One region of the Priestia sp. YIM B13491 genome, then DNA from elsewhere that is predicted to be linked to it. Evidence: a T-box and tRNA genes for the amino acid it is inferred to sense, from the RefSeq annotation. Region 1 holds a T-box; the other holds one or more tRNA genes.
The links. A T-box is a leader RNA that pairs with one kind of tRNA and senses whether it is charged. The one in region 1 lies ahead of pheS (phenylalanine--tRNA ligase subunit alpha), so its partner is inferred to be a tRNA-Phe.

Region 1 (4,376 bases):
AAGTTGGACTTCGAGGTGCAAAAACATCCGCTAACTTTATTGAACCGGATATTGCATTTGCTGTTGATGTCGGAATCGCTGGAGATACACCTGGTGTTTCTGATAAAGAAGCATCTTCTAAAATGGGAGATGGTCCGCAAATCATTTTATATGATGCTTCCATGGTTTCGCATAAAGGACTTCGAGATACAGTGGTAGATGTGGCAGATGAATTAAATATTCCATATCAATTTGATGCAATCGCTGGAGGCGGTACGGACTCAGGTTCTATCCATATTTCAGCTAACGGGGTTCCAGCACTTTCAATTACGATCGCAACTCGTTATATCCATTCTCATGCAGCGATGCTTCATCGTGATGATTATGAAAATGCAGTCAAATTAATTGCCGAAGTAATTAAACGCTTAGACCGAAATACGGTTAACGCAATTACGTATAATTAAAAAAAAGCTCATTCTCCTAGGAGAATGAGCTTTTTGCTGTACAGAGGAAAAGGCTATTTATTTTAAACCGTTTTCAAGTGTTGTCAAAATTTCTTCTTTTTCTGATTCTGGAGACTTTTCCCAAAGCACCTCAAATAAAACACCAAGTCCAGGGAGCATTTTTTCTTCGCCGCTTTGAATAGCGTCAGAAATTGTAGCTTCAAGCTCTTCTTTTGAGTTTCCTGAAACGTTTGCAATAACAGCATTTCGTAAATTAAGATCCATCATTTTCACCTCAGCTATCGTAAAGTTACCAATAGTTTTTGTTTTCTTTGCGATTTCTATGTACAATAAAGTGAAACTTATCTAATGATTATTGAGCAAAATGTAATCGAACTATTTATTTTTATATAGATAAAGGAGTTATGTTTGTGAAACAAATTGATTCAGTTAAAAATCCGCAGGTAAAAGCGTGGAAAAAGCTGCATAATAAAAAAGACCGTGATAAACAGGGCCTTTTTATGGTAGAAGGCTTTCATTTAGTCGAAGAAGCTATCAAAAATGAGGGTTGCGTAAAGGAACTAATTATACGCCAATCGATCGAAGTGCCAGCACAGTGGAACATAGAGGGTATCGAAATAACCGTTGTTAACGAAGCAATAATCAAATTATTATCTGACACCGAAACACCTCAAGGAATTATCGCTGTGTGTTTTCAAACGAAGCATGCAGAAATCATTCATACAGCACAGAAAGTATTGCTTTTAGACGCGGTGCAAGATCCAGGTAACCTAGGTACGATTATTCGAACCGCTGATGCTGCCGGAGTGGACGCTATTATCGTTGGAGAGGGCAGCGTGGATGTGTACAACCCAAAAGTCGTTCGTTCAACGCAAGGAGCGATTTTTCATCTTCCAATTGTAAAAGGTGATTTACTCGGAATGATTTCACTGTTAAAAGAAAGAGGAATAGCAGTTTATGGCACGTCGCTACAAAATGGAAAGGTCTATACACACATAAAACCTTCAAACGAATTTGCGCTGATTGTAGGAAATGAAGGAAACGGCGTAAGCGAGAAAGTGCTGGAACAAACGGATCAGAATCTGTACATTCCCATCTATGGAAAGAGCGAGTCGCTAAATGTTGCCATCGCTTCTGGAATCTTACTTTATTATTTACGCGGAATGTAGTTGCATCGAGAACGTGTTTTCACTATAATAATACAATAGTTACATATGTAAAAAACGATGAAAGAGAGCAGTAGCTTATGTCCGTTTATGCAGGGAGAAAATGCCGTGACTGAAAGCATTTTTATAAATGTAATAAGTGAATTCACCTCTTGAGTTGACACTTAGACCATCTTACATAGATGTAAAGGTGTTCCGGAGATTCCGTTAACTTGAATGAAGTGAACTGTATACGTCTGCGTATATAGTTAACAAGGGTGGTAACGCGACTAATCCTCGTCCCTTTTTTGGGAGGAGGTTTTTTTATTTGTCATTTTTTACGTTAAAAGGAGGAATAAGTGATGAAAGAACGTTTACAAGAACTTCAACAAGAAGCAATTGCAAAAGTCGAAGCAGCAAGTGCTTTAAAAGAATTAAACGACGTACGCGTAGCTTATTTAGGAAAGAAAGGCCCTATCACAGAAGTACTTCGCGGTATGGGAAAACTTTCAGCTGAAGAGCGTCCTGTAATGGGAGCACTTGCAAATGAAGTGCGTGAAGCTATTGCATCTAAAATTGAAGAAAAACAAACGGCGTTAGAAGCAGCTGAGGTAGAGCGTAAACTTGCTTCAGAAACAATCGACGTAACGCTGCCAGGACGCCCTGTTAAAGCAGGTACGCATCACCCGCTAACAAGCGTGGTTGAAGAAGTAGAAGATTTATTCTTAGGAATGGGCTATGAAGTAGCAGAAGGACCGGAAGTAGAGCAGGACTACTATAATTTCGAAGCGCTGAACTTGCCAAAAGGTCACCCAGCACGTGATATGCAAGATACGTTCTATATTACGGAAGAAACGCTTCTTCGTACGCATACATCAACTGTTCAAGCTCGTGTTATGAACAAGAATGAAGGCAAAGGACCTGTTAAAATTATTTGCCCGGGTAAAGTGTACCGCCGCGATGACGATGATGCTACGCATTCTCATCAATTCATGCAAATTGAAGGTCTTGTAGTAGACGAAAACATTCGTATGAGCGATTTAAAAGGCACGCTTGAAGTATTTGTGAAAAAGATGTTCGGTGCAGACCGTGAAATTCGTCTTCGTCCAAGTTTCTTCCCGTTCACTGAGCCGTCTGTAGAAGTAGACGTATCGTGTGCAAAATGTGGAGGTAAAGGCTGTAATGTATGTAAACAAACAGGCTGGATTGAAATTTTAGGAGCTGGCATGGTTCATCCAAATGTCCTTGAAATGGCTGGATACGATTCAACTAAATATCGTGGTTTTGCTTTTGGAATCGGTGTAGAGCGTATTGCTATGTTAAAACACGGCGTGGATGATATTCGTCATTTCTATACAAATGATGTTCGTTTCTTAGATCAATTTAAACAAGTATAAAGGAGGGGCTACGATGTTTGTATCTTATCGTTGGTTACAAGAGTATGTTGACTTATCAGGCGTAACGGCAGAAGAGTTAGCAGATAAAATCACAAAAAGTGGAATTGAAGTTGAAGGTGTAGAAAACTTAAATAAAGGCATCAGCGGAGTGGTAATTGGTCACGTTGTAGAACGTGAACAGCATCCAAATGCTGATAAATTAAGCCGCTGTCAAGTAGATCTTGGCGGAGGAGAAATCGTTCAAATCGTGTGCGGAGCACCAAACGTGGCACAAGGTCAAAAAGTAGCGGTTGCAAAAGTGGGAGCTGTACTTCCAGGTAACTTTAAAATCAAGCGTGCTAAGCTTCGCGGTGAAGAATCGAACGGTATGATTTGTTCTCTTCAAGAGCTTGGCATTGAAAGCAAGCTTGTGGCAAAAGATTATCAAGAAGGCATCTTCGTGTTCCCAAGCGATGCTGAAGTAGGAGCGGATGCACTAGATGCATTAAACTTAAACGATGAAGTATTAGAACTAGGGCTAACACCAAACCGTTCAGACTGCTTAAGTATGTTAGGCGTAGCACATGAAGTGGCTGCTATTTTACGTCGTGAAGTGAAGTATCCGTCAGTAAACGTGCAAACGTCTGATGAGCAAGCAGCTGATTATCTTTCCGTTAAAGTAGAGGCAAAAGAAGACAATCCGCTTTACGTAGCGCGCGTTGTGAAAAACGTAAAAATTGCTCCGTCACCATTATGGATGCAAACGCGTTTAATGGCAGCTGGTATTCGACCTCATAACAACGTTGTTGATATTACCAACTATATTTTGCTTGAATACGGCCAGCCGCTGCATGCTTTTGACTATGATCGTCTTGGTTCAAAAGAAATTGTTGTACGTCACGCGTCAGAAGGCGAAAAGTTTGTAACACTTGATGATCAAGAGCGCGTATTAAAAGGCAATCAGCTTGTCATTACAAACGGCAGTGAGCCGGTAGCTCTTGCAGGTGTAATGGGCGGAGCGAACTCCGAAGTAAAAGACGATACGGTAAATGTTCTCATTGAATCAGCTTACTTCAAAGGCTTAACGGTTCGCCAAGCTTCAAAAGACCACGGTCTTCGCAGTGAGGCAAGCGCTCGTTTTGAAAAAGGAATTGATCCTAACCGTACGCGTGTAGCTGCTGACCGCGCAGCAGAATTAATGGCTGAATACGCTTCAGGTGAAGTGGTAAGCGGTACTGTAGAAGTAGATACACTAACTGTGGAACCTGCTGTTGTAGCTGTGTCACTTGGCCGTATTAACGATGTGCTTGGTACAGAGCTATCAATGGAAGAAGTACAAGACATTATGAACCGTCTTCAATTTGAAAACAAAGTGGAAGACGAAACCATTGTTGTAACAGTGCCAACTCGTA
Region 2 (4,376 bases), on a different contig from region 1:
TTTTGGAATTCCCATACCTTGGTCTTTAATGCTCACAACAATTTCATGCGTATGCTGAGCAATTGAAAACGTAATGGTTCCGCCTTCAGGTGAATATTTTATTGCATTGGAAATAATGTTATCTAATACTTGTGTAATTTTATCTTGATCGATAGCGACATAGATTGCTTCATTTGGCAAGTCGCGCACGAACGAAATACCTTGTTCAATTGTCATTTCAAAGCGATCAATGATGTAATGATAGAACTTCACAAAATTGATTGGGTCACGGCTAAATCGGTAGTCTTGGCTATCAAGCTTAGATAATTGAAGCAAGTCGTTAACGAGACGAATCATTCGTTCTGTTTCCGTTTGCGTTACATTTAAAAATGTTGGAGCTAAGTCCTTATCTTCCCATGCTCCTTCTGCAAGCGCATCTAAATAACTGCGCATCGTTGTTAACGGCGTACGCAATTCATGTGAAACATTCGCTACGAATTCTCGGCGATCTTGATCAATTTTCTCCTGCTCTGTAATATCATGCAAGACAATGATAATTCCGTTAATAAAACCGGTCTCTTTTTGAATAGCGGAAATGGTAGCTCTTAAAATAAAAGGATCCGATTTTGTACTAAAGTCCAAAATTAATGACTCTTGATTAGCGAGCAAGCTTTCAAACGTATGCGTTTCTTCAAGATCTAATAGGGAAACAACTGGGTCAGACAAAACCGTTTCACGTGAAACATTTAGCATAGCTGCAGCTGGATCATTAATTAAAATTACTCTTCCTTTTCGATCCGTCGCAATAACGCCGTCCGTCATATGAGCTAATACCGAACTAAGCTTACGGCGCTCCCCTTCTGTAGTTGCCTGTGCTTCTTGAAGCTTTCTTGTTAAGTTGTTGAATGTGAGAGCTAGCTGACCAATTTCATCATATCCGTATACCTTAGCTTTTCTCGTAAAATTCCCTTTGGCCATCTCAAGTGCTTGTTTTCTCATTTCAGACATTGGACGAGTAATCGTCTGAGCTAAAAATACGCCTAAAATTGCTGTAATAAAAAGAGCAATTACCGTACCTGCTTTAAAGATTTGATTGATATTACTCATTTGATCGTAAACAGGCTCCATGGAAGCTGTTAAGTAAATCGCACCTAAGATTTCTTCGCTAGACTGAACTTTTCCATTTTTATTAGTTGAATTTGATTGACTGGCACCTACTTTATCCTGTAAACGAATAGGCTGTATCATAACTCTGATTCGCTGTCCACTTTGATCAACAAATACATTATCAGAGTTCGTTCCTGCTAACAACGCATTTGTAATCGCTAAATCATTAGTCTTTTTACCTATGATCTGTTGAGGATTTGAGTTCGATGTAGCAATGATTCTTCTATTTTGGTCAATGACTCTTACTTCAGAGATGTCATTCATATCATTTGAAGCTAAATTGGGTCTTGAAGCAAAATCTCGTAAAATAGTCTTTAAGTCTTCCTCAAGAGTGGGTGAATCATCATCACGATTTTTCACCATTTCTTGTCCAATGTTATACGTCAGCAAGTCTGTCCGCTCTTGAAGAGACGTTCGAAAGTTGTTAACTAATTCTTTTTCTAATTGTCGTGCAAAATAGACCCCAATAATTTGCATCGCAATTAAAATAAGCAGCACATAAATCAATACAAACTTTAAATGAATAGATTGCAGGAGCCTTACTTTCTTCATCTAAAATTACTCCTGCTCTGGGCTGCGTAAATAATAGCCTACTCCACGTCTTGTTACAATCCACATTGGATGGCTTGGATTATCTTCAATTTTTTCACGTAATCTTCGAACTGTTACATCTACCGTACGCACATCACCAAAATAGTCATAACCCCATACAGTTTGAAGCAAGTGTTCACGCGTCATGACTTGTCCAATGTGCTTCGCTAAATAATGCAGCAGCTCAAATTCACGGTGAGTCAGTTCAATCGTTTCTCCGCGCTTAGACACGATATAAGCATCTGGGTGAATAACAAGTGCTCCAATCGTAATTTCATTCGTTTCGCTTTCTTCCGTTGGAACAGCTACCTGTTGATGTCTACGTAAATTAGCTTTTACACGTGCTAATAATTCACGCGTACTAAATGGCTTAGTTACATAATCATCTGCACCTAATTCTAGACCTAAAACTTTGTCAATTTCAGAGTCTTTTGCTGTTAACATGATAATTGGCATATCATATTTTTTGCGCACTTCTCGGCAAACTTCCATTCCATCTTTCTGAGGAAGCATAATATCTAATAAAATCATTTCAGGCTGTACTTCTTCCACTTTTTCAAGTGCTTCTACGCCATCATAAGCACAAAATACTTCGTAACCTTCTTTTTGCAAATTAAACTTTAAAATATCTGCAATCGGCTTTTCGTCATCTACGACTAAAATACGTTTATCCATGATCATCGTTCTCCTTTATTAGTTGAAGCAAAATATAAAAGATAGTATTCATACTGTTTGAATACCGTAGTTTTATTATACTTGATAACCCTTGAAACGTCACAAGTTCATCCTCTACTATACATGAAGATATATGATTTTCAACCATCTCTAAATACAAAAGTAATATATTACCACAAAAGAGATACAAAGCAAATAACGTTTTCTTTTAAATGTAAATAAAAGAAAAAAGCATGACTTTAAATAAAGTCATGCTTTTTGATGGCTCGGGACGGAATCGAACCGCCGACACAAGGATTTTCAGTCCTTTGCTCTACCAACTGAGCTACCGAGCCAAAATGGCGGTCCCGACGGGAATCGAACCCGCGATCTCCTGCGTGACAGGCAGGCATGTTAACCGCTACACCACGGGACCTCAGTCTATATGCTATGTATTAAAAATATTAAAAATGACCCGTACGGGATTCGAACCCGTGTTACCGCCGTGAAAGGGCGGTGTCTTAACCGCTTGACCAACGGGCCACGTTGTAACAAAAGTGAGCCATGAAGGACTCGAACCTTCGACCCTCTGATTAAAAGTCAGATGCTCTACCAACTGAGCTAATGGCTCATGTTATATCTCTTAGCGACGCTTATTATAATAACATGATATTTAATATGAATGCAATAGTTTTTTTAAAACTTTCTTTTTATTATTGAGCTTTTTTTAAAAATCTTGTTAACAAAGCACCAATTATAAATAAAAAAGGTTAGCTCACGAGGAGCTAACCTTTTTTATTTAGCTATATACACCACGTAATACATTTGTTTGTGTACGATCTGGACCTACAGAGAAAATAGATAAAGGAATACCTGTTAATTGAGACACGCGCTCTAAGTAGTGGCGAGCGTTATCAGGTAACTCATCTAATGTTTTCACACCCGTAATATCTTCTGTCCAACCTGGAAGCTCTTCGTATACAGGTTCACATTCTGCAAGTGTTTTTAAGCTAGCAGGGAATTCTTCCATAACTTCCCCTTTATAACGGTAAGCTACACAAATCTTTAATGTCTCAATTCCCGTTAATACATCAATTGAGTTTAAAGATAAATCTGTGATTCCGCTAACGCGACGAGCATGACGTACAACTACACTGTCGAACCAACCTACACGGCGAGGACGACCAGTTGTTGTACCATACTCACGTCCTACTTCACGGATTTGATCACCGATTTCGTTTGTTAATTCAGTTGGGAAAGGACCATCACCAACACGAGTTGTATACGCTTTTGATACACCTACAACGTGTTTGATTTTAGATGGACCTACACCAGAGCCAATTGTTACTCCACCCGCTACTGGGTTTGAAGATGTAACAAATGGATATGTTCCTTGGTCGATATCTAACATAACACCTTGTGCGCCTTCAAATAGTACACGACGTCCTTCGTCTAACGCATCATTTAATACTACTGATGTATCAACAACGTATTTTGCAACTTGTTGACCATAATCATAGTACTCATCTAAAATTTCTTCTAATGTAAAGCCTTCTACTTCATACATTTTTTCAAGAAGGCGGTTCTTTTCAGCTAAGTTTTGTGTTAATTTTGCTTCAAATACTTCACGGTCTAGTAAATCGGCAATTCGAATACCAACACGTGCTGCTTTATCCATATAAGCTGGTCCAATACCTTTCTTCGTTGTACCAATCTTATTTTCACCTTTACGTTCTTCTTCAACTTCATCTAATTTTAAATGATATGGAAGAATCACATGAGCTCGGTTACTAATACGTAAGTTTTCTGTTGTTACACCGCGATCATGTAAGTATTTTAATTCTTGAACAAGCGCTTTTGGATCGACAACCATACCGTTTCCAATTACACACGTTTTGTCATTATAAAAAATACCTGAAGGAATTAAATGTAACTTATAAGTTTCACCATTAAACTTAATTGTGTGACCTGCATTGTTCCCACCT

Region 2: it has a tRNA-Phe gene. The T-box ahead of pheS (phenylalanine--tRNA ligase subunit alpha) is inferred to sense a tRNA for this amino acid. The anticodon was not compared.

Annotation. Positions count from the first base shown of each region.
Region 1 covers NZ_JBHZOR010000001.1:157,764-162,139, forward strand. Annotated here, with positions in the region: gene ACFX4E_RS00775 (M42 family metallopeptidase) at 1-443, shown strand, start outside; gene sspI (small acid-soluble spore protein SspI) at 501-707, opposite strand; gene ACFX4E_RS00785 (TrmH family RNA methyltransferase) at 848-1,612, shown strand; T-box leader at 1,661-1,896, shown strand; gene pheS (phenylalanine--tRNA ligase subunit alpha) at 1,951-2,985, shown strand; gene pheT (phenylalanine--tRNA ligase subunit beta) at 2,999-4,376, shown strand, end outside.
Region 2 covers NZ_JBHZOR010000005.1:340,410-344,785, forward strand. Annotated here, with positions in the region: gene walK (cell wall metabolism sensor histidine kinase WalK) at 1-1,698, opposite strand, end outside; gene yycF (response regulator YycF) at 1,705-2,412, opposite strand; tRNA gene ACFX4E_RS20205 (tRNA-Phe) at 2,675-2,747, opposite strand; tRNA gene ACFX4E_RS20210 (tRNA-Asp) at 2,752-2,827, opposite strand; tRNA gene ACFX4E_RS20215 (tRNA-Glu) at 2,863-2,934, opposite strand; tRNA gene ACFX4E_RS20220 (tRNA-Lys) at 2,950-3,022, opposite strand; gene ACFX4E_RS20225 (adenylosuccinate synthase) at 3,191-4,376, opposite strand, start outside.